3 regions of the Vibrio sp. QJM3NY_21 genome follow, and region 2 is predicted to be linked to each of the others. Evidence: riboswitches for the same ligand, from Rfam matches in the RefSeq annotation. Region 2 holds a riboswitch; each other region holds the start of a gene.
The links. Region 2 has a riboswitch for thiamine pyrophosphate ahead of thiC (phosphomethylpyrimidine synthase ThiC). Riboswitches for the same ligand answer to the same signal wherever they lie in the genome.
Positions count from the first base shown of each region.

Region 1: it holds a riboswitch for thiamine pyrophosphate, as region 2 does, so the genes downstream of both, thiD (bifunctional hydroxymethylpyrimidine kinase/phosphomethylpyrimidine kinase) here and thiC (phosphomethylpyrimidine synthase ThiC) in region 2, are expected to answer to the same signal.
Region 3: it holds a riboswitch for thiamine pyrophosphate, as region 2 does, so the genes downstream of both, thiB (thiamine ABC transporter substrate binding subunit) here and thiC (phosphomethylpyrimidine synthase ThiC) in region 2, are expected to answer to the same signal.

Region 1 is NZ_CM173514.1:441,121-448,667, forward strand. Features, by position in the region: gene AC3CID_RS17815 (DUF4382 domain-containing protein) at 205-1,233, shown strand; gene AC3CID_RS17820 (helix-turn-helix domain-containing protein) at 1,407-2,135, shown strand; gene AC3CID_RS17825 (DMT family transporter) at 2,221-3,138, shown strand; TPP riboswitch at 3,237-3,348, shown strand; gene thiD (bifunctional hydroxymethylpyrimidine kinase/phosphomethylpyrimidine kinase) at 3,445-4,338, shown strand; gene AC3CID_RS17835 (ABC transporter ATP-binding protein) at 4,328-5,107, shown strand; partial or broken gene AC3CID_RS17840 (ABC transporter permease) at 5,211-5,945, shown strand; gene AC3CID_RS17845 (ABC transporter substrate-binding protein) at 6,065-7,021, shown strand; gene tenA (thiaminase II) at 7,030-7,547, shown strand, end outside.
Region 2 is NZ_CM173513.1:3,455,193-3,462,739, forward strand. Features, by position in the region: gene thiC (phosphomethylpyrimidine synthase ThiC) at 1-844, opposite strand, end outside; TPP riboswitch at 975-1,073, opposite strand; gene crcB (fluoride efflux transporter CrcB) at 1,136-1,519, opposite strand; gene AC3CID_RS15495 (multicopper oxidase family protein) at 1,620-3,017, opposite strand; tRNA gene AC3CID_RS15500 (tRNA-Trp) at 3,368-3,444, opposite strand; tRNA gene AC3CID_RS15505 (tRNA-Asp) at 3,505-3,581, opposite strand; rRNA gene rrf (5S ribosomal RNA) at 3,649-3,764, opposite strand; rRNA gene AC3CID_RS15515 (23S ribosomal RNA) at 3,863-6,755, opposite strand; tRNA gene AC3CID_RS15520 (tRNA-Val) at 7,125-7,200, opposite strand; tRNA gene AC3CID_RS15525 (tRNA-Lys) at 7,233-7,308, opposite strand; tRNA gene AC3CID_RS15530 (tRNA-Glu) at 7,311-7,386, opposite strand; rRNA gene AC3CID_RS15535 (16S ribosomal RNA) at 7,509-7,547, opposite strand, start outside.
Region 3 is NZ_CM173513.1:3,121,187-3,128,733, forward strand. Features, by position in the region: gene mgtE (magnesium transporter) at 1-202, shown strand, start outside; gene pmbA (metalloprotease PmbA) at 365-1,708, opposite strand; gene yjgA (ribosome biogenesis factor YjgA) at 1,827-2,351, shown strand; gene thiQ (thiamine ABC transporter ATP-binding protein) at 2,458-3,162, opposite strand; gene thiP (thiamine/thiamine pyrophosphate ABC transporter permease ThiP) at 3,162-4,775, opposite strand; gene thiB (thiamine ABC transporter substrate binding subunit) at 4,900-5,892, opposite strand; TPP riboswitch at 5,946-6,065, opposite strand; gene AC3CID_RS13910 (flavin prenyltransferase UbiX) at 6,109-6,732, opposite strand; gene mpl (UDP-N-acetylmuramate:L-alanyl-gamma-D-glutamyl-meso-diaminopimelate ligase) at 6,770-7,547, opposite strand, start outside.

The sequences.
Region 1 (7,547 bases), on a different replicon from region 2:
TTTACTTACTAGACTTAATTAACCTATGTGCGACTTGATATGTGCACCTTGATGAACAGTGATTTTGGATGAGGAATGCCCTGAATAGTAGGGATATAAACATCAAACAATAGCGCTGTTTATTTATGGGTCACAACAAGAAAAAGAATAAGAGGGCACTCGAATAAGCCCTTTATTGAGCAGTGATTTTATAGGAAATGAGTTATGAAATATTTAAAGGAAACGGCTTTAGCGAGCCTTGTGTTGGCAGGGCTTGTTGGTTGTGGCGGAGACTCAGGATCATCAAGCAGTACGACACCAATTACCTTGAGTGTGAGTGATGCGCCCGTCGATGATGTTAAAGATGTGACGGTGACATTCAGCAAGGTGGCTTTACTTCCTCAAGGGGGAGGTTCGCCACTGATTTATGATGTGTATAAAACGGACGAAAACGGCGACTACGTTGATGAAAATGGCGATCCATTACCTGATGGCGCAGATCCTATTCCGTTAAGTGTTAATTTATTGGATTACCAAGGCAGCGATGCGCTCCCTTTGATTGAAAATGAGGTAGTTCCAGTAGGTAGCTATAAGTTGTGTGTGTTTGCGAATGATGGCGATCACCCGAAGCATCCATCTTATGTTGTAGATGATCAGAATGACGAACAAAAGTTAACAGTGAAAGGTGAAGGCGCGTGCCCGCAAGGTGTGGGTAAAGAAGATAATGCTGGCGTACTTTATTTCAATAACTCATTTAATGTGAACCAACAAAGTAACGATTTTGTTGTCGAGTTCGATCTTCGACGTGGCCTAAAGAACAGTTCGACATATCCTGATTACACTATTCAAAGAACGTCTGTAAGCCTTATCAATACGGTTGAGACGGGAAACATTGAAGGTACTGTTGCGAAGCAAACCTTTGATGCTTGTAGGCTCACAACCGATAATACCTTTGTTCAGGCGGTCTACTTGTATGAAGGTAACATCGACAAAGATGACATGACACCGATTGGTGGTAGTGAGGAAGTAAAACCAGTCACTTCAGCTTCCGTTGTGCTTGGTGAAGACCAAACTAATTTTGAATTCTCATTGGGCTTCATTGATCCAGGTACTTACTCATTGGGTTATACCTGTACTGCGCAGTTCGACAGTGATGAAGACAATGCAGCGCCATTAGCTGCTGGGTTCGCAATATACGAAGCTCAAAATGGCGTGCAAGTAACTGTTGGTCAAGACATCCAAGTGTCATTCTAACCTATATGTGAATGACGCTTTTTAATCAAAACGGCCTCTCATTTGGGGGCCGTTTTTGATCACGTCACCTAGTTAGCATGAATTTGATGCGCATTGAGTGTGACTCTAGGGAAGTGATAATGTAACGTTGTATCTCTTACTCTAACCTAGCGAAATGTACTCCGGCGTTGATTATGAAATCTAGCTTAAGCATTCGATCTTATACCAAGCAATTTAATACTCATGCTCATGATGACCATCACCAATTGGTGTTGCCGATCCAAGGCAGTATCAATATCGAGATGGTGGGGTATGTCGGCAAAGTTGCCGTGGGCGAATGCGTGGTGATTCCAGTAACCACAGCGCATGCCTTTAAGGCGGATGAAGCCGCGCGGTTTATTGTCGCGGATATGGCGGAGTTGCCGCAGCACTTGTTAGAGCATGAGCTCGCGGTTTTCACGATAACGCCCCCTTTAATGAGCTTCCTGCTGTTTGTAGAGAAGCAGTTGGAATATCAGGTCGATAGTGGCATTGAGTCATCAATCTTGGATGTGTTTTCACTGCTGTTAGAGCAACAACAAGTGAGCAAGAGCATCGACCCAAGAATCCGTGCGGTACAAAGGCTGATCTCGGATAACTACACGCAACCGTTATCCATATCACAACTTGCAGAAACGGCCTGTTTGAGTCCTACTCAATTCAAAAAATGCTTCAAAGAATGCCTGGGTATCAGTGCGCTTAAATACATCACTCGATATCGTATGGAGAAAGCTCAAGCCTTGTTAACCCACACAGATTTACCTGTTCAATTGATCGCTGAAAATGTGGGATATAGTGATGTTTCTGCTTTCAGTCGCCGCTTCTCTCAGCACTTTGGAATGTCTCCAAGGGCGTTTCTAGGCTCAATGAAAGACAGTCTTTAGAAACAACAATAGCGTCCTTTCGGCAAACTAACTTTTATCAATCTTCACTATTATCTATTTCAGAACTGAAAATTGGGTAATAGAAATGAATCTTGCCATCAATCGCGTTAACGAATTCCAAACGGGCACTTTAGCCATCTTGTTTGCTTCTATTTTATGGGGTACGACAGGCACCGCCGCAAGTTTTGCGCCTGATCTAAGCCCATTAGCGATTGGTGCTTTCTCTATGGGCGTTGGTGGCCTAATGCAAGCAGGCTTGGCGTATCGAAAAATCCTATTCGCTTTCGACAAACTTATGCAGAACAAGAAGCTGTTGACAGTGAGCGCTTTGGCTTTGGCGATCTATCCTTTAGCTTTCTATTCTTCAATGAAATTATCAGGTGTGGCGATTGGTACAGTGGTTTCGATTGCAACCGCACCTTTCTTTTCAGCACTGTTAGAGTGTCTGATTAGCAAGAAGAATAATATCAACAAACGTTGGCTCACTAGCTTTGCGATTGGTGTCGTGGGTATTGGGTTGTTGGTGTTTTCAGAATCTTCATCGACGAATGAATCCGGTGATGATCTAAAGCTGTTAGGTATTGCTTTGGGTTTGCTCGCTGGGTTGTGTTACGCCATTTATTCTTGGGCGACAAAAGCACTGATCGATAAAGGGATTAAGTCGCAAGCGGCGATGGGCAGTATTTTTGGCCTTGGTGCGATGCTGTTGCTGCCAACGCTCTGGTTTACTGGTGAGAACCTGTTTTCCTCGCAGATTAACGTATTAGTCATCAGTTATCTGACGATAATCCCACAATGCTTGGGCTATATCGCGTTCAGTTTTGGTTTACGCCACGTGACTGCGAGCAGTGCCAATCTGCTGACTCTGTTTGAACCAGTAGTCGCAGCGGTGCTTGCCGTCTGCGTTGTCGGTGAGCTGATTCCTTTTATAGGTTGGTTAGGTATGTTTCTGATTGTGCTGTGCTTGTTGATACAGTCGAAGCCATCTAAAGGAACGTTATAAGTATTTGTTTTGTTGAGCCTAATTGAAATTTATTCATGCGTAATTCTTATAATTGAATAAAATCAGTACCTCAGTTGTGAGAGTGCTGTTACTATCGCTATCAATAGTCGGGGGGCATATACCTTATTTGGTGTTTGCTGAGATCGTTAATCGAGACCCGTTGAACCTGATTCAGTTAACACTGGCGTAGGGAACTATAAGCACTCGATCTACGTCTGCACCCATGAAAACTTTCATGAGCCTAATGCGACTTCTCCTTCGATCAGTGTTCGTTCTCCTACGTCTTGTAAGATAGTAGGAGCGACAATGACACACAGTTCTATTTCAAAAGATTTAACGCCAAAAGCCTCAACACTGCAGCACTCTGCAGGAGGCACGATTCGCACGAATACTCCGATTGTTTTAACCATCGCGGGTTCTGACAGTGGCGGCGGTGCAGGTATCCAAGCTGATATTAAAGCCATGTCTGCTACCGGTAGTTTTGCTTGTTCTGTGATTACCGCTATCACATCTCAGAACACTCAAGGCGTGTCAGCCATTTTCCCTATTCCACTCGACCATGTCGCTAGTCAGTTAGATGCAGTGTTTACTGATCTCAATATCGTGGCAGTAAAAGTCGGCATGTTGGCAGATGCGCAAATCATCAAAGTCGTTGCAGACAAAATTAAGCAGTATCAACCTAAGCACTTAGTGATTGACCCTGTGATGGTCGCGACAAGTGGTGATCTGCTGTTAGAAAACTCGGCAATTACCACGCTAAAACAAGAGCTGATTCCGCTGGCAGACATCATTACTCCTAACTTGCCAGAAGGCGCTGCACTGACAGGTAAAGCTGTCCCTGAAAGCGAAGCCGAAATGCAGGGCATGATTGAAGACTTACGCGCACTAGGTGCTAAAGCTGTCCTGCTAAAAGGCGGACATTTAGAGAAGGATGAGAACAGTAACGACTTACTGATTCTGCCAACCACATCTGCTCTGATTAGCGCGAAGCGCTTTCCTACTAAAAATACCCACGGCACGGGTTGTACGCTCTCTTCTGCTATCGCTTCTTTCTTGGCTCAAGGCAACACGCTTACGCAAGCTGTCGACCTTGGCAAACAATACATTTCTCACGCGATTGCTCATGCTGATGAGTTGCAAGTTGGCCAAGGCCATGGCCCGGTAAACCACTTCTTCGCTGGACACGGTAATGTCCGTTAATACGGTTGGTGTTCAACTCCGCAGTGCCTCCTTACGTTATAACGACAGTGAGCACGCGACCTTATCTGGGTTGTCGCTTAGCTTAAACGCAGGTAAGTGGACGGTATTGCTCGGTCGAAGTGGCTGCGGAAAAACCACGGTATTGCGTTATCTGGCAGGCTTACTGGACGATAAGGTGGAGTGGCAGGGCACATTGGCAACCTCTGATGAATTGCCTTTAACGGATCGCATCGCTTACATGGCGCAGCAAGATTTGTTACTGCCATGGTTGTCGGTTATCGACAATGTTTGCCTAAGTCATCGCTTTCAAAATTCCCCAGACAAGCATCAAAGCCAAGCATCCAATAAACAAGCTCAAACCAATCAAGCACTAGAGTTGTTAGCTGCGGTTGGTTTGGCCGATTACGCGAATGCGATGCCGGATCAATTGTCTGGTGGCATGCGTCAGCGTGTTGCTTTGGCTCGCACCTTAATGCAAGACAAACCAGTGGTGTTGATGGACGAGCCTTTCTCAGCTCTGGATGCGGTAACAAGGCATAAGCTACAAAGCTTAGCGTGTGGACTGTTAAGAGATAAAACTGTCGTGTTGATCACCCATGATCCACAAGAAGCGGTGCGTTTGGCGGACAATTTGTATGTGTTGCAAGGCACACCTGCAAGCGCACAGTCACTGTCTGTGCCAAATACAGCGACACCAAGAGTGTTAGATGGTGAATGTGCTGAGTTACAACAAGCGATCTTAGATCAGTTGGAGCGTGATTATGAATGATCTAACGCGAAGCGAAGCTACTGATAGCTCCAAGATAGAAAACTCAATGGAAGAAAGTTCAACTAACACACAGATCACGACTAAGCGCTCTCGCCAGATGAATCCCGTAATGCGTTTGCTGATCAGCAGTGCTGTGATTCTCGGTTTATGGCAACTGGTGGTCGTTATCTTCGAGATGCCGAGCTTCATTCTACCAGCGCCTGCAGAAGTCTTTATTAAGCTAATCGAACGTTATGATGTGTTACTCAAACACACTTGGGTGACGGCGCAAGAGATCTTACTTGGGCTGCTACTCGGTTTGTCGATGGGGCTATTTTTCGCCCTGCAGATGCTGATGTTTGATCCGTTGAAACGTTGGCTATTGCCTATCTTAATTGCCAGCCAAGCGATCCCCGTTTTTGCGATTGCGCCAATGTTAATGCTATGGCTTGGCTATGGCATTGCATCAAAAGTCGTTATGGCGGCGATCATTATCTTCTTCCCTGTAACCACTTGTTGTTACGACGGCCTACGGAATACACCGACAGGTTATCTCGATCTTGCTAAAACGATGGGTGCATCGAAATGGCAATTGTTGCGTTATATCCAATTGCCTGCTGCATTGCCAACACTGGCGTCTGGTATTCGTGTGGCGGTGGTGATTGCCCCAATAGGCGCAGTAGTCGGGGAGTGGGTGGGTTCGAGTGAAGGGCTAGGTTACTTAATGCTACAAGCCAACGCGCGCATGATCATTGATGAGATGTTTGCGGCCTTGTTTATCTTGGCGGTGCTGTCTATCTCGCTCTATTTCATCACAGACAAGTTACTCAAAAAAGCCATCCCTTGGGAGAACCAGTGATGGCTTGCTCAATAACACTTTGTTTAATAAGGCTTCGCTCAACGCTATTTATCTAAACAAACCTCATTAAAAATTAGCTCTATAAACACAATAATAATATTCAAAAGGAAAGGTTAACTATGAAAAATACAAAATTGATAGGTGCAGTGGCACTGCTTGCTTCGCTAGTTTCAGGTCATGCATTAGCGGATTCTGAACAAAAGAAACTGACATTGATGTTGGATTGGTTTGTGAACCCGAACCACGGCCCGATTGTGATCGCTCAAGAGCGTGGCTACTTTGCTGACCAAGGCTTAGACATTGAAATTCAAGAGCCAGCAGACCCAAGCACGCCAGCAAAATTGGTTGCGGCAGGTAAAGTCGATTTAGCGGTAACTTACCAACCAAGTTTAACCATGGATGTAGCGGCAGGTTTACCTCTCGTTCGTGCATCTACTCTTATCGCAACGCCACTGAATACGTTGATGGTTTTGGATAATGGCAAGAACGATTCACTAGCAGATCTGAAAGGCAAAAAGATCGGTATTGCGATTGCGGGTAACGAAGAAGCGACCATCGGCACCATGCTAGCGCAAGAAAATGTTGCATTTACAGACGTGCAAACCATCAATGTCGGTTGGGCACTTTCATCTTCATTGGCATCAGGCAAGGTAGACGCAATCTGGGGTGGCTTACGTAACTTCGAGACCAACCAGTTAGCTCTTGAAGGCTTTAAAGCAAAAGCATTCTTCCCAGAAGAGCACGGTGTTCCTGCTTACGATGAGCTTATCTTTGTTGCGAACGCAAAGCAGCATGATGATGAAGCGATCAAAGCGTTCAACAAAGCATTGGAACAAGCAACCACTTACATTGTGAATCACCCACAAGAGTCATGGAGCGAGTTTGTTGCGTATTCACCTGATACGCTGAACAACGAGCTTAACCAACGTGCATGGAACGACACGCTGACTCGTTTTGCACTTCGCCCTTCAGCGGTTGACCTGAAACGTTACGACGATTACGCACAGTTCATGTTCGACAAAGGCATTATCAAATCACTACCAAAAGCCGCTGACTACGTACCGACTTTTGACTAAGGAATCTCATGAAATACCAAGACTTAATCCAAGCCTGTCAACAAGATTGGCAAGATTACACCGAGCATGATTTTGTTAAAACGCTGGCGAACGGCACTCTTGCTCAGCCGTGTTTTCTGCATTACTTGAAGCAAGATTTTCTGTTTTTGAAGCAGTATGCTCGCGCTTATGCATTGGCAATTTACAAGGCTAAAACCTTGGCTGATATGCGTCGTGCACTGCCAAGTGTTCATGCGCTGCTAGATTCTGAAATCTCTCACCACGTGACTTACTGTGGTCAATGGGGTTTAACCGAGTCGGATTTAGAAAACGAACCGGAAGATTTCGGCACTGTTGCTTACACGCGCTACGTTCTAGATGCGGGTATGACAGGTGATCTTGTCGACTTATATGCGGCATTGGCTCCGTGTTCAATTGGTTATGCCGTGATTGGTAAAGCGCTGTTAGAAAGCAGTGATACTGTATTAGAAGGCAACCCATACGCAAGCTGGCTGCAACTGTACGGTGGAGAAGAGTTCCAGTCTGG
Region 2 (7,547 bases):
TACGTAGAATCCACTCGCGAGTCTCGTGGATATTACGGCCAGTTGAGAGATCCATTACGGTATCGCCCCCCCAACGAGTTGACCATACTAGCTTCTCAACTTCTTCTTCAATCGAAGAGCTTACTGAAGAGTTACCGATATTGGCGTTCACTTTCACTAAGAAGTTTCGGCCAATAATCATAGGTTCTGATTCTGGGTGGTTGATGTTTGAAGGGATAATAGCTCGACCTTCTGCAACCTCTTTACGCACGAACTCAGGAGTAATTTCTTTCGGCAGGTTTGCGCCAAAGTTATGGCCAGGGTGTTGATGGTTAAGCTGCTCATCAGCGAACTTCTGACGTCCCATGTTCTCACGTATGGCAATGTACTCCATCTCAGGCGTGATAATGCCCTGACGAGCATAATGCAATTGGGTAACACATTGGTTGTCTGTAGCACGGCGAATTCTAGGTAGGTTGCCGTAGCGAAGGTCGTCTAGGGTTTCATCTTCTAAACGTTCTTTGGTGTAAACAGAGCTTACATCGTCTAACAGTTCCGTATCACCACGCTCTTCAATCCATTGCTCTCGCAACTTAGGAAGACCGCTATACAGGTCTATTTCGTGTGTAGGGTCTGTATAAACACCGGAGGTATCGTAAACTTGAATAGGTACATTAGGTTCGAATACAGGCTCTTTTTTGCTGCCACCCACAAGGCTATCAGCGAGTGATATTTCTCGGACAGGGACTTGAATGTCCGCTCGAGATCCTTGGATGTAAGCTTTTTTTGAATTTGGATAAGGTTGTACGGATAAAGAATCAATGAAATTCTTCGCTTCCAGTCTTGCTTGTTTACGACTCGACATAGCATTTTTCCTTGGCTTTTAGCCATTATTTATAGGGATAAAAATGCTTGACGGATTTGATGCTACAAGAGGGATCACAACAAGAAAATACAGTTGTGATCTGGAGATAGATCTCTAGAAGGATTCTAGTTAGATATCTACTCTTGTTCCCTTCGCAGGTATTAGCCTGATCAGGTTCAACGGATCCCGAGTTAACGGTCTCAGCCATATGGCACTCCGACAAGTTCGATCGAGTATATAAAAACGGCTTGGATAAACCAAGCCGAGTTGTTAACAAATCGTAAGAAAGTTTTAAGACTTTATCAAAAGTTGGAAGCCGATCCATGCAGCTGAGATGCTGAGAACCACGTTGAGTAGCACATTGAGTCCCATCTTAAAGAAAGCACCCTGCTGCATAAGAAGCACGTTATCCATCGAAAATGTAGAAAATGTAGTCAATGCTCCAAGGAAACCAAGACCGATGATCTGCCTCCATGGTTCTGTCGCAACCATCTCATTCTCAAACGCTGCGATGAGCAAACCCATAATTAAAGAGCCAATTACGTTAACTGTCAGTGTACCGTAAGGGAAACCACGTCCTAGCATCACCACACATAACTCTGAAATCAAATAACGCGAACAAGCACCAAATGCGCCACCAATGGCAATAAAACCTAAAATAGATAACTGACCCATGAATCCTCCCAAACAATAGTCCCTATATTCTAGCTTTACCGTCGATAAAAGCGAGGGTAGAAACTAAGAATGCATGCGCAAATATTAAACGTTACAGGTGTCACTTAACTTCAATATATCCCATCAATCCTGTTTTCATGTGCTCAATTACATGACAGTGGTACATCCAGCGTCCTGGGTTGTCTGCAACAAATGCAGCTTTAGCTCGGCCATTTTTTCCAAGTAACACTGTATCGGTATGGAAAGGCTCTTCAATTTTTTTACCATCAAGTTCCAATACAGTAAATGTATGACCATGAATATGAATCGGGTGATGATATTGAGTGACGTTCTTAAGATCGAATATGTAAGTCTTACCCAACTCTAAAGTCGCCAACGGTTCAGGAATATTGTCTTTGCTCATTCCTTCCCATGCTCTTTTATTTGTTAGCCAAAACTTAGGCATCGATTTTCCATCTTTGGATACTGGAGAAACAGCCCCTTCCCATTCAAATAAAAAGTCGATCTCTTCAGCATTAGCAAGATCTAGGTTGGGCACTGGATTCAATGGTAGTAATGGCAACGAACGTCCTTGAGCAAATGCTGAATCTACGACTTCAAATTCACACAAAGAAAATGGGAAACGCCCCTTCATATGGAGAACGTTAACTCGCTCACCAGCTTTAGGAGCGATCAGTCCGATATCAACACGCATACCCGGACCAATTTTATGTTGAGTCAGTTTATAAGGCGTTTTTACAGGATTACCATCGATGGCTATAACCCATGCTTCAGCCCCTTCGACAGCAATAGGGTAAGTGATCGTATTATCGACATTAGCAATACGCAGTCTAGTCGCTGCATACTGCTTCAACTGATATACGGGTTCATGGACTCCATTAACACTACTCCACTCCCCAGGAGTGCCCATGCGAGCACTGAGTCGTGGGATCATTAAATCTTTCCATTGACCCTGCTTGTCGATGTGCCAATGCTTAAGCATCAATGCGTGTTCTTCATCGAACCGTACTGGATTGCTCTCTTCTACGATAATAAGACCAACTAAGCCCATACCAAGCTGCTTCACGCTATTCATGTGTGGGTGATACCAAAACGTACCGGCATCTGGCGGCGTAAACTCATAAATGAATGTTTCACCTGGCATGATTGGTGGCTGACTTAAGAAGGGAACCCCATCCATTTCGATAGGAATTCTTAAACCATGCCAATGAATAGTCGTCGGCTCTGATAGCTTATTCGTAAAGCGGATCGTGACCTTTTCACCCTGTCGACATCGAATCGTTGGCGCTGGAATCTGGCCATTAAAGCCTAGAATATTAGTCTCAAATCCCGTTACTAGTTCAGCGGTTGAAGGCTCTGCCGTTAGGTCGTAAACATACTTTTCTTGTTCATCAACCAACCGTTTAATTGAGCAAGCGGGCAGTACAGTGAGTGCTGATATAGCGAGAGATGATATAGCGAGAGATGATTGAATAAACTTACGACGGGAGATATCCATATTTGTTGCCTTTTAGTAATAACGACCAAAATGTAACAAAATATTGAGAATAATTCTCATAAAGAAGTGGGGATTGTGCTGTTGATTGTTTATAAAAGAGGCTGGGATAAGTAAGCACTTACACTTTTAAGGCTAGGTTTTATTAAAAGCAGGAATTGTCGACTAAAAATCGAACAAATATAAAGTGAAAAAACAGAACTTCTGCTGAGGCATTGATATGGCAGGGTGGAGGTTTCGACTCCCAACAAGCTCTATTTTGGTAAGTCGGAGAATCCGCTGCTTTGCTAATGGCGTATATATTAGATTCAGAAAGCAAAAAGGCTCTAGCATTTCTGCTAGAGCCTTAAATATGGCAGGGGTGGAGAGATTCGAACTCCCAACACGCGGATTTGGAATCCGCTGCTCTGCCAATTGGAGCTACACCCCTAAAACTTTTTACTACGTCAGATTCGAAAAAACCTCGCACTAGGCGAGGTTATCGAATAAGTGGCGGAGTGGACGGGACTCGAACCCGCGACCCCCGGCGTGACAGGCCGGTATTCTAACCAACTGAACTACCACTCCGCAGTGGTCAACTCACTAAGTGAGCGTCCATATCTCCAGGTCGGTCAACCTAAAGATTTAATTTAAAGCCTGGCGATGTCCTACTCTCACATGGGGAAACCCCACACTACCATCGGCGCTATTGTGTTTCACTTCTGAGTTCGGCATGGAATCAGGTGGGTCCACAATGCTATGGTCGCCAAGCAAATTTTAAAATTCGGAAAGCTAATCTAAAAATTATTTCTCTTCAAACTCATTCAAGGTCTGGTACTTCTGAGTCCACAAAACCCCTTGGGTGTTGTATGGTTAAGCCTCACGGGCAATTAGTACAGGTTAGCTCAATGCCTCGCAGCACTTACACACCCTGCCTATCAACGTCGTAGTCTACGACAACCCTTTAGGACACTTATAGTGCCAGGGAAAACTCATCTCAAGGCTCGCTTCCCGCTTAGATGCTTTCAGCGGTTATCGATTCCGAACTTAGCTACCGGGCAATGCCATTGGCATGACAACCCGAACACCAGAGGTTCGTCCACTCCGGTCCTCTCGTACTAGGAGCAGCCCCTTTCAATTTTCCAACGCCCACGGCAGATAGGGACCGAACTGTCTCACGACGTTCTAAACCCAGCTCGCGTACCACTTTAAATGGCGAACAGCCATACCCTTGGGACCGACTTCAGCCCCAGGATGTGATGAGCCGACATCGAGGTGCCAAACACCGCCGTCGATATGAACTCTTGGGCGGTATCAGCCTGTTATCCCCGGAGTACCTTTTATCCGTTGAGCGATGGCCCTTCCATTCAGAACCACCGGATCACTATGACCTGCTTTCGCACCTGCTCGAATTGTCATTCTCGCAGTCAAGCGGGCTTATGCCATTGCACTAACCACACGATGTCCAACCGTGTTTAGCCCACCTTCGTGCTCCTCCGTTACTCTTTGGGAGGAGACCGCCCCAGTCAAACTACCCACCAGGCACTGTCCGTAATCCCGATTCAGGGACCAACGTTAGAACATCAAAACTACAAGGGTGGTATTTCAAGGACGACTCCATCACATCTAGCGACGCAATTTCATAGTCTCCCACCTATCCTACACATGTAGGTTCAATGTTCAGTGCCAAGCTGTAGTAAAGGTTCACGGGGTCTTTCCGTCTAGCCGCGGGTACACTGCATCTTCACAGCGATTTCAATTTCACTGAGTCTCGGGTGGAGACAGCGTGGCCATCATTACGCCATTCGTGCAGGTCGGAACTTACCCGACAAGGAATTTCGCTACCTTAGGACCGTTATAGTTACGGCCGCCGTTTACCGGGGCTTCGATCAAGAGCTTCGACCGAAGTCTAACCCCATCAATTAACCTTCCGGCACCGGGCAGGCGTCACACCGTATACGTCATCTTACGATTTTGCACAGTGCTGTGTTTTTAATAAACAGTTGCAGCCACCTGGTATCTGCGACTCTCGTCTGCTCCATCCGCAAGGGACTTCACTGATAAGAGCGTACCTTCTCCCGAAGTTACGGTACCATTTTGCCTAGTTCCTTCACCCGAGTTCTCTCAAGCGCCTTGGTATTCTCTACCCGACCACCTGTGTCGGTTTGGGGTACGATTCCTTACAATCTGAAGCTTAGAGGCTTTTCCTGGAAGCATGGCATCAATGACTTCACTACCGTAGTAGCTCGACATCGTATCTCAGCGTTAAGAAAGTCCGGATTTACCTAAACTTTCCGCCTACGTACTTGAACCTGGACAACCGTCGCCAGGCCCACCTAGCCTTCTCCGTCCCCCCATCGCAATTGTAAGAAGTACGGGAATATTAACCCGTTTCCCATCGACTACGCCTTTCGGCCTCGCCTTAGGAGTCGACTTACCCTGCCCCGATTAACGTTGGACAGGAACCCTTGGTCTTCCGGCGAGGGAGTTTTTCACTCCCTTTATCGTTACTCATGTCAGCATTCGCACTTCTGATACCTCCAGCAGCCCTTACAGACCACCTTCAACGGCTTACAGAACGCTCCCCTACCCCACATACCCTAAGGTACGTAGCCGCAGCTTCGGTGTATAGCTTAGCCCCGTTACATCTTCCGCGCAGGCCGACTCGACCAGTGAGCTATTACGCTTTCTTTAAATGATGGCTGCTTCTAAGCCAACATCCTGGCTGTCTGAGCCTTCCCACATCGTTTCCCACTTAGCTATACTTTGGGACCTTAGCTGGCGGTCTGGGTTGTTTCCCTCTCCACGACGGACGTTAGCACCCGCCGTGTGTCTCCCGGATAGTACTTACTGGTATTCGGAGTTTGCAAAGGGTTGGTAAGTCGGGATGACCCCCTAGCCTTAACAGTGCTCTACCCCCAGTAGTATTCGTCCGAGGCGCTACCTAAATAGCTTTCGGGGAGAACCAGCTATCTCCAGGTTTGATTGGCCTTTCACCCCTAGCCACAAGTCATCCGCTAATTTTTCAACATTAGTCGGTTCGGTCCTCCAGTTGATGTTACTCAACCTTCAACCTGCCCATGGCTAGATCACCTGGTTTCGGGTCTAATCCTAGCAACTGTACGCCCAGTTAAGACTCGGTTTCCCTACGGCTCCCCTAAACGGTTAACCTTGCTACTAAAATTAAGTCGCTGACCCATTATACAAAAGGTACGCAGTCACACCACGAAGGTGCTCCTACTGCTTGTACGTACACGGTTTCAGGTTCTATTTCACTCCCCTCACAGGGGTTCTTTTCGCCTTTCCCTCACGGTACTGGTTCACTATCGGTCAGTCAGTAGTATTTAGCCTTGGAGGATGGTCCCCCCATATTCAGACAGGATATCACGTGTCCCGCCCTACTCGTTTTCACTGATTATGAGATGTCGACTACGGGGCTATCACCCTTTACTGCGGCACTTTCCAGAGCCTTCGTCTGTCTCATTAAAAGCTTAAGGGCTAATCCAATTTCGCTCGCCGCTACTTTCGGAATCTCGGTTGATTTCTCTTCCTCGGGGTACTTAGATGTTTCAGTTCCCCCGGTTTGCCTCCTGTTGCTATGTATTCACAACAGGATACTTGCTTATGCAAGTGGGTTTCCCCATTCAGGAATCCCAGACTCAAAAGGTTATTACTACCTAATCTGGGCTTATCGCAAGTTATTACGCCTTTCATCGCCTCTGACTGCCAAGGCATCCACCGTGTACGCTTAGTCACTTAACCATACAACCCGAAAGGGTCTTAGCGTATGGCAACTAACCAAGGTTTTTGGTTGTCATCAAGAAGGGTTAATTCCTGATGACTGTTTGCCGGACTCAATTGTGAATCAATGTAAACATTGATTCGAATACAAGACACTTGAATGTGTTTGTTGTGTTTACCTAATAAAAGATAAACATTGAGAACTTTTAAATTTGATTGAATTACTCGTAAGTAATCAATCAGTCAGCTTTCCAAATTGTTAAAGAGCATGAGACTTTAAGAACCAGTGTTCTAAAATTCACATTTTCTAAAGACTCTCAGGGTCAAACATACCAACCAACGACAAAAGAAGTGGTTTGGATATGAAGATAACCAAGAATTTTTAGAGAATGGTGGGCGATACCGGGCTCGAACCAGTGACCCCCTGCTTGTAAGGCAGGTGCTCTCCCAACTGAGCTAATCGCCCACGATAGTTTTAATTCCTTCGCGGAGAAAGAATGGTGGGTCGTGCAGGATTCGAACCTGCGACCAATTGATTAAAAGTCAACTGCTCTACCAACTGAGCTAACGACCCAATGGTATCCCGTAGGGGAGTCGAACCCCTGTTACCGCCGTGAAAGGGCGGTGTCCTAGGCCTCTAGACGAACGGGACACTGCAATTTATCTCTACTTTAAAAAGTAGAAACAAACTTCGAAGAACTTGGGAGTTCTTCATCTCTTTGCTTTTCTAAACCTAATCAATCTGTGTGGACACTCATCGTGACTATCTTCGTATAAGGAGGTGATCCAGCCCCAGGTTCCCCTAGGGCTACC
Region 3 (7,547 bases), 330 kb from region 2:
AGGCAATTGGATCTTGGGAGGCATCATCTCAGCAGCGATGATGACAAACTTGATTGTCGCGGGTATTGCCGGTGTAACCATTCCTGTAATGCTGAAGAAGATGAATATCGACCCTGCCCTTGCTGGCGGTATGGCTCTGACCACAGTAACCGATGTGATTGGCCTATCGGTATTCTTAGGCCTAGCCACCATTCTTATCTAACTCATGCTTATCTAACTCATACATATCTAGTGTAATAAACAGATAGCCTATTCTAAGACGAGATGCTGAATACAAAAAGGGAGCCAGAGGCCCCCTTTTTAATATGTCAGATTTACGCTTCAGGTTTGAGCTTCAGATTTAAACTAAAGCAAATTAAGCAAATTACTCACCCGCGACTTTCATCGATTCAAGCAGGATAGAACCGGTTTGAATTTGTGAACGAGTTTCAACGTCGTTACCTACCGCTACAATCTGAGTGAACATATCTTTTAGATTGCCCGCGATCGTCACTTCCGATACTGGGTATTGGATCTCTCCGTTCTCAACCCAGAAACCTGCAGCACCACGAGAATAATCACCTGTCACGGTATTAACACCTTGACCCATCACTTCAGTCACAAGGAAGCCTGTGCCTAACTCTTTTAGCATTTGCTCAAAGTTTTGACCGGTCGATTTAACGAACCAGTTATGAATACCACCCGCATGACCTGTTGGCGTCATATCCATTTTACGTGCGGCGTAGCTCGTTAGCAGGTAAGTTGCTAACACACCGTCGGTGATGATTTCACGATCTTGAGTGAACACACCTTCGCTATCGAATGGGCTTGAAGCCAAACCACGTAAGATATGTGGACGCTCAGAGATATTGAACCAATCTGGCAAGATTTTCTGACCTAGATGGTCCAGTAAGAACGAAGACTTACGGTAAAGATTACCACCGCTAATTGCCATCACAAGGTGGCCAATTAGACCTGTAGCGACATCGTTCGCGAACATAATTGGATATTGGCCTGTTGGTAGCTTTTTAGCATCCAAACGGCTGATGGTTTTTTCTGCCGCTTCTTGACCAACACGCTCAGGCGCCCATAGCTCATCACGATGACGTGCAACGGTATAGCTGTAGTCACGTTCCATTTCACCATTAGTGCCTTGTCCAATCACACAGCAGCTCGTGCTATGGCGGCTTGAGGCGTAGCTTGCTAGTAAGCCATGGCTGTTACCATAAACCTTAACACCATAGTGACTGTCGTAGCTTGCACCATCACTTTGTTTGATCTTGTCGCTATAAGCTAGCGCTTGCTTCTCAGCAGCAATCGCAATCTCAGCGGCATAGTCGGGGTTTGGTTCATCAGGGTGGAAAAGATCCAAATCTGGAATTTCTTTTACCATGTATTCTTTTGCTGCAGGACCTGCAAATGGGTCTTCAGAAGTGTACTGAGCGATATCAAGCGCAGCCGCGACTGTTTGAGCAATTGCCTTTTCACTCAGATCAGATGTAGATGCGCTGCCTTTTTTCTGGCCGCGGTAAACAGTAATACCTAGAGCACCATCACTATTAAATTCAACGTTTTCCACTTCACACATACGTGTTGAAACACTTAAACCCGTTGACTTAGTAATAGCGACCTCAGCTGCGTCTGCACTCACTGATGCCATATCCAACGCTTTAGCTACTGCGGCTTCTAGCTCAACTCTTTGCTGGGCGACTTGCTGTTTTACATCCATATCTATTCTAATTTTTTAGGTCAATATTAGGTAGGATAACAAGAATTTCGCTTTCTCCCCAAGATTCTTGCTAAAATAGGCAATATATTCGTTTGAGATAGTGACATAGGCAGAAAAGATGGCTCGCAAAAACCAAAAAGCCCCATGGGAACCAGAAGAAGAAATCATCTGGGTAAGTAAGACAGAAATGAAAACGGACATGGATGCCCTGCAAAAGCTGGGAGAAGAGCTTGTTGAACTAAAGCCTTCTATTCTTGATAAGTTCCCTTTGTCTGAAGACCTGGCACAAGCGATTAAAGATGCACAACGCTTTAAAAATGAAGCAAAGCGCCGTCAGCTTCAATACATTGGTAAAGTAATGCGCAATGTAGATCCAGAGCCAATTCAAGCGGCTTTAGATAAAATTCGCAACAAACACTCTCAAGCAACAGTTGAACTACACAAACTAGAACAACTGCGTGACCGCGTTGTTGCAGAAGGCGATGCTGCCATTTCTGACGTTATGGAAATGTACCCTGAAGCAGACCGTCAACGTCTTCGTCAGCTAGCTCGCCAAGCTAACAAAGAGAAATCAGCAAACAAGCCAGCGAAGTCTTCTCGCGAGATCTTCCAAATCTTAAAAGAGCTAAAGCAAGGCGACTAATCTTAGTCTCCCTTTGCTCAGAAAGATAATAAAAGACCTAGCACATGCTAGGTCTTTTTTTTTCGACTTACTCAATGTCAAAGCCCACAAGACCAATACTCAGTCGTCACTCACCCGCTTTAACAAACGAACTTAATTCTTGCTGAGGGTGAGTAGCTGTCAGTACCTCTATCGAGTCTTCAACCAACACCTTACCTAGCGCCACAAAAATAAACTTATTCGCGATACTGCGTGCATCACCTAAATGGTGCGTCACCATCAATACCGTAATATTTCGTTCTGCCGCTAATCGCTTCACTAAGCTAAGCATCTCCTCGCGCAGCAAAGGATCAAGCGCAGAGAAAGGTTCATCAAGCAACCAGATATCATGAGGCTGAACAAAACAGCGGGCTAACGCGACACGCTGGCGCTGGCCACCCGATAAATGCTCAGGCAATCTATCTAAATACTCTGCAACACCTACTTGTGCGGCTGCTTGCTCAACTTTGAGCTTTTGGGTTGCTGTAAGCTTTAATCCTGGATGCAGCCCTAAACCAATATTTTCACGTACGGTGAGATGGGCAAAAAGATTGTGTTCTTGGAACAACATCGCCAATGGACGTTGGTGCGCTTCTTTACCAATAAGCGATTGTCCTGCCACTGATATCTCACCCGATGTAGGCTCTATGAATCCCGCAACTAGCGCCAACAACGTTGATTTACCAGCGCCACTCGGCCCCATCAACGCGACAATGTCGCCCTGCTCAGCTTGGAAATCAAAGCGAAACAACTCTCGGTGATAGTGGTAGTCCACCTCTTTCATCACTAACATCATCGGTTCCTTAACTCTTTAGCATTAGGGTTTGAGCTTCGAGTAAATAAAAATTCTATTAAGCTAAAACTGCCTACACTTAGCAGCAGCAAACTCACCGAAACCACCGCCGCAGCTTCCATTTGATAGCTGCCTAACAATTGGAATAGATACAAAGGCAGCGTTCTAAAATCTTGGCTACCAAACAAGGCAATGGCACTCAAGTCCCCCATCGCCAGCATAAAGCTAATAGAAAAGGCTTGCGCCATTGGTTTACGTAGTGCGCGCCACTCCACCAGCCTAAAACGTGTGAAACCTGTCATTCCCAAGCTTGCACACACGTATTGATACTGTTGAGATAAATGCAACATAGGTTGGGCTAAGGTTTTGATCACATAAGGCAGTGCCATTAAGCTATTTACTGCAATCACAATAAAGAAAGCTAAGCTAAATACATCGGTAAATGAACGCAGTAATAAGAAGAGTCCCGTACTGATCACTAACCCTGGTGTCACTAAGATAATGGTACCAATCAGCTCGATTTTATCGGCTCTAAAGTTCTTGTTCTGCAAACGCCATGCACGACTGGTCAGCAGTATCGCAATACCAATACCGACGGCAATAACACTTGCTAAGGACGCAACTTTAACTGAGGTCATTAGCGCAGCCCAAAACGGTTCGCTGCTGAGCACAGTCAGTGCTTGTGAGTTAATACCACTGACGATAACCATGGCTAATGGCGGCAATACCAGCATTGAGACTACTATGATCCAAAAGCTATCCCAAGCTTTTGACCACCAGCAGTCCTTAACCAAATATTTCTCTTCCGACAACTGACTGGCCGTCACTGAAATAGGTTTCGACAGGCGCTGAATACTCACCGCGAGCACTCCACACAGCAGCATTTGCCATATCGCGAGTAACGCACCAGCCTGTAGGTCAAAATCGAACTTAATCGCTTGATAGATTGCCAACTCGATAGTGGTCGATTTCGGACCTCCACCTAGCGCCATCACGGTAGCAAAGCTAGTAAAGCACAACATGAAGACTAAGCCACATACATGAGGCAGTTGTTGTCTCAATCGCGGCCATTCGACCCATTTGAATTTATTCCAATGACTCATACCCAAATGAGCACACAGCTTATGTTGCTCGGCAGGCACGGTATCTAAAGCTTGTAAAAGTAAACGACTGGCATAGGGAAGATTAAAGAAGACATGTGCGAGCAAAATGCCATTCAACCCATAAATCGAGAATGGTAATTCAATATCGAAGTTCGCCAGAAATTTAGCTAACCAACCACTGTTGCCATAAATTGCAAGCAAGCCAAACACACCGACTAACACAGGCAAAACCAAGGTCGATGCGAACAGCCTTAACAACAGAGCTCGCCCAAAAAATTGCCTGCGACACAAAGCATGAGCAATAGGTATAGCAAAGCCAACACTCAGCACAGTTGAGAGTGTCGCTTGATAAAAACTGAATTTCGTTACGTGCCAATAGTAAGGATCGGACCATACTTGGCTGATATCAAGAGAAGGGGCATTGCTAAGCAATGCCCCAACTGCTGAAACCACAAAGGCGGTAATGAGTATCGCAACCCAGATCCCGACCTTAGGTGTTTTCTTTATCATAAATTGATTTTTTACCGTAAGCGGTTCACTCAGTTAATATCGAACGAACCTTTAAATACAGAAAGTTAGAAAGCTGAGCTTTAGGAAACTCATCTTTAGAAAGTTAAGCTAGAAAGCTAATCCTTTAAAAAGTAAGTGCACTCTGCCATTCACGAATCCATGGCTTACGCTTAGCAGCGATTTCTTCAGGCGTAAAACTCAGAGCTTTCTGCGGTACTGTTAACTGCTCGAACCCTTTGGGTAGCTCGATACCCGTCACTGGGTACATCCAGTTGCCAGTTGGCATCGCCGATTGGAATTCATCACTTAAGATAAACGCCATAAACTCATCGGCCAGTTTTTCATTTTTGCTGCCTTTAACTTTCGCAGCCACTTCCACTTGAGTGTAATGACCTTCTTCAAAGCTTGCAGCTGCATACTTAGAATCACTTTCTGCAATGATGTGGTAAGCAGGAGATGTTGTGTAAGACAAGACTAAGTCCGACTCCCCCTTTAAGAACATAGAGTAAGCTTCAGACCAACCTTTAGTAACCGTAACCGTCTTCTGAGCAAGTTTCTTCCAAGCTGCTGTCGCTTCATCACCGTATACTGACTTCATCCATAGCATCATGCCTTGACCCGGCGTAGATGTACGTGGGTCTTGGTAAATAACCTTGAGGTCGTCACGCTGCTCAACCAGTTCTTTCAAGCTCTTAGGTGGGTTTGCTAGTTTCTCTTTGTTATAGATAAACGCAAAGTAACCAAAATCATAAGGAACAAAGGTGCTGTCGTCCCAGCCGTTAGGAAGTGTCACTGAAGACGTATCAACATTGTGCTCAGCCAATAAGCCCGTCGCTTTCGCTTCAGCCATCAGATTGTTATCTAGGCCTAACACGATATCAGCTTTGCTGTTACCACCTTCAAGACGTAAGCGGTTCAGAATAGATACGCCATCTTCTAGCGCGACAAAGTTCACATCGCAGCCACACTTTTCTTCAAATGCTTTTTCAACGGCAGGACGAGGGCCCCAATCCGCAGCAAAAGAGTCATAGGTATAAACCGTTAGGGTATTGTCTGCAGCAAAGGCAGAAAAAGAGATGGCTGTAGTAACAGCAAGAGTTGTTAATGTAAATTTCACTGGACGCTCTCCATGGTCTGAGCGGCACAGGTTTGAGGGAGGAGAACGGTAGAAGTTGTTCCTAACTCAATTCCTACGCCAGCATTATCTGGTTCAGGTTTACGGGTCCCAAGCACTTGCTTGATCTCAGCTCGCATTCATTATTTGAATGGTTCGCTCCCCGATGAGTGTTCAGAATTGTAATTCGAATTTTAACAATAAGCTATCAAGTTTGGATCAATTACGTTGATCGTAACCCCAACGTGGCACTAAACCTTGCTCGATGCCAAGATGGTCCAAAATGCGCGCCACCATAAAATCGACCAGATCTTCAATCGACTTAGGTTGATGATAAAAACCCGGAGCGGCAGGCATGATCGTCACGCCCATAGTCGATAGCTTATGCATGTTCTCTAAGTGCAGCGTCGAGAATGGCGTCTCACGAACCACCAACAACAGTTGGCCTCGTTCTTTCATGACCACATCTGCAGCACGCTCAATCAGATTATCCGATAAGCCATGAGCAATTGAAGCCAAGCTTCCCGCTGAACATGGACAAACGACCATCTGCTTCGGCGCTGCAGAGCCAGAGGCAACCGGTGAGAACCAATCATCTTTGCCACACACCACCAGCTTTTCGGGGTCACACCCAAGGTGTTTAACCAAAGCTTGTTTCGCTGCATCGGGTCCTGCAGGTAACTTAAGTTCATGCTCGGTCGCCAACACCACTCGCGCAGCCGACGATATCAGTAAATAGACCTGATAATCCGCCGCCAAAAGGCATTCAAGTAAACGCAGGCCATAAGGCGCACCTGATGCGCCAGTGAAAGCGAGGGTTATAGCTTTATCGTGTTTTGTCATGTTCTCAATTACTTCAAAATATAAGATCGTGGATCAGTTAGCCTTTGAGTGCCAACGCATCCAACAGTTTCTGGTGAATACCACCAAAGCCACCATTGCTCATTACCAAGATTTGGTCGCCCGCTTGTGCCTCTGAGACAATTCTAGCAACGAATGTATCCATGTCATCACTTACATGTGCGGGTTGATGGCACGCATCGGCAACATCTTGTACAGACCAATCAATGTTATCTGGTTGGAATAAGTAGGTAGAATCCGCCTGTTTAAGAGAATCAGCCAAGGTTTCTTTATGCACACCACGCTTCATGGTGGCAGAACGAGGCTCTAAAACGGCAATGATTTTTTTCGTATCGACCTTATTACGTAAGCCACCCAGAGTAAGTTCAATCGCTGTAGGATGATGAGCAAAATCGTCATAAACAGAAACACCTACTACCTCACCTTTGAACTCTAAGCGACGCTTGGTATTAATGAACGCCGCCAGTGATTCACATCCTAAGTCGGGTGTCACACCAACATGTCTTGCCGCCGCAATCGCCATCAAGGCATTACTTACGTTATGATCGCCAACCAAATCCCAGCCTACGGTTCCAACACATTCGTCTTGGAAATAGACCTCAAATTTGGAGCCATCTTTAACCAGTTTCTTGGCATCCCAATCGCCAAGTTCGCCGCTCGATTCAGTCTCACTCCAACACCCACGAGAAAGAACATCTTCAATAGCCGTATCTTGCTTCGGTGAAAAAATACGACCATTACTTGGCACAGTGCGAACCAAATGATGAAACTGTCGCTTGATCGCTTCAAGATCATCA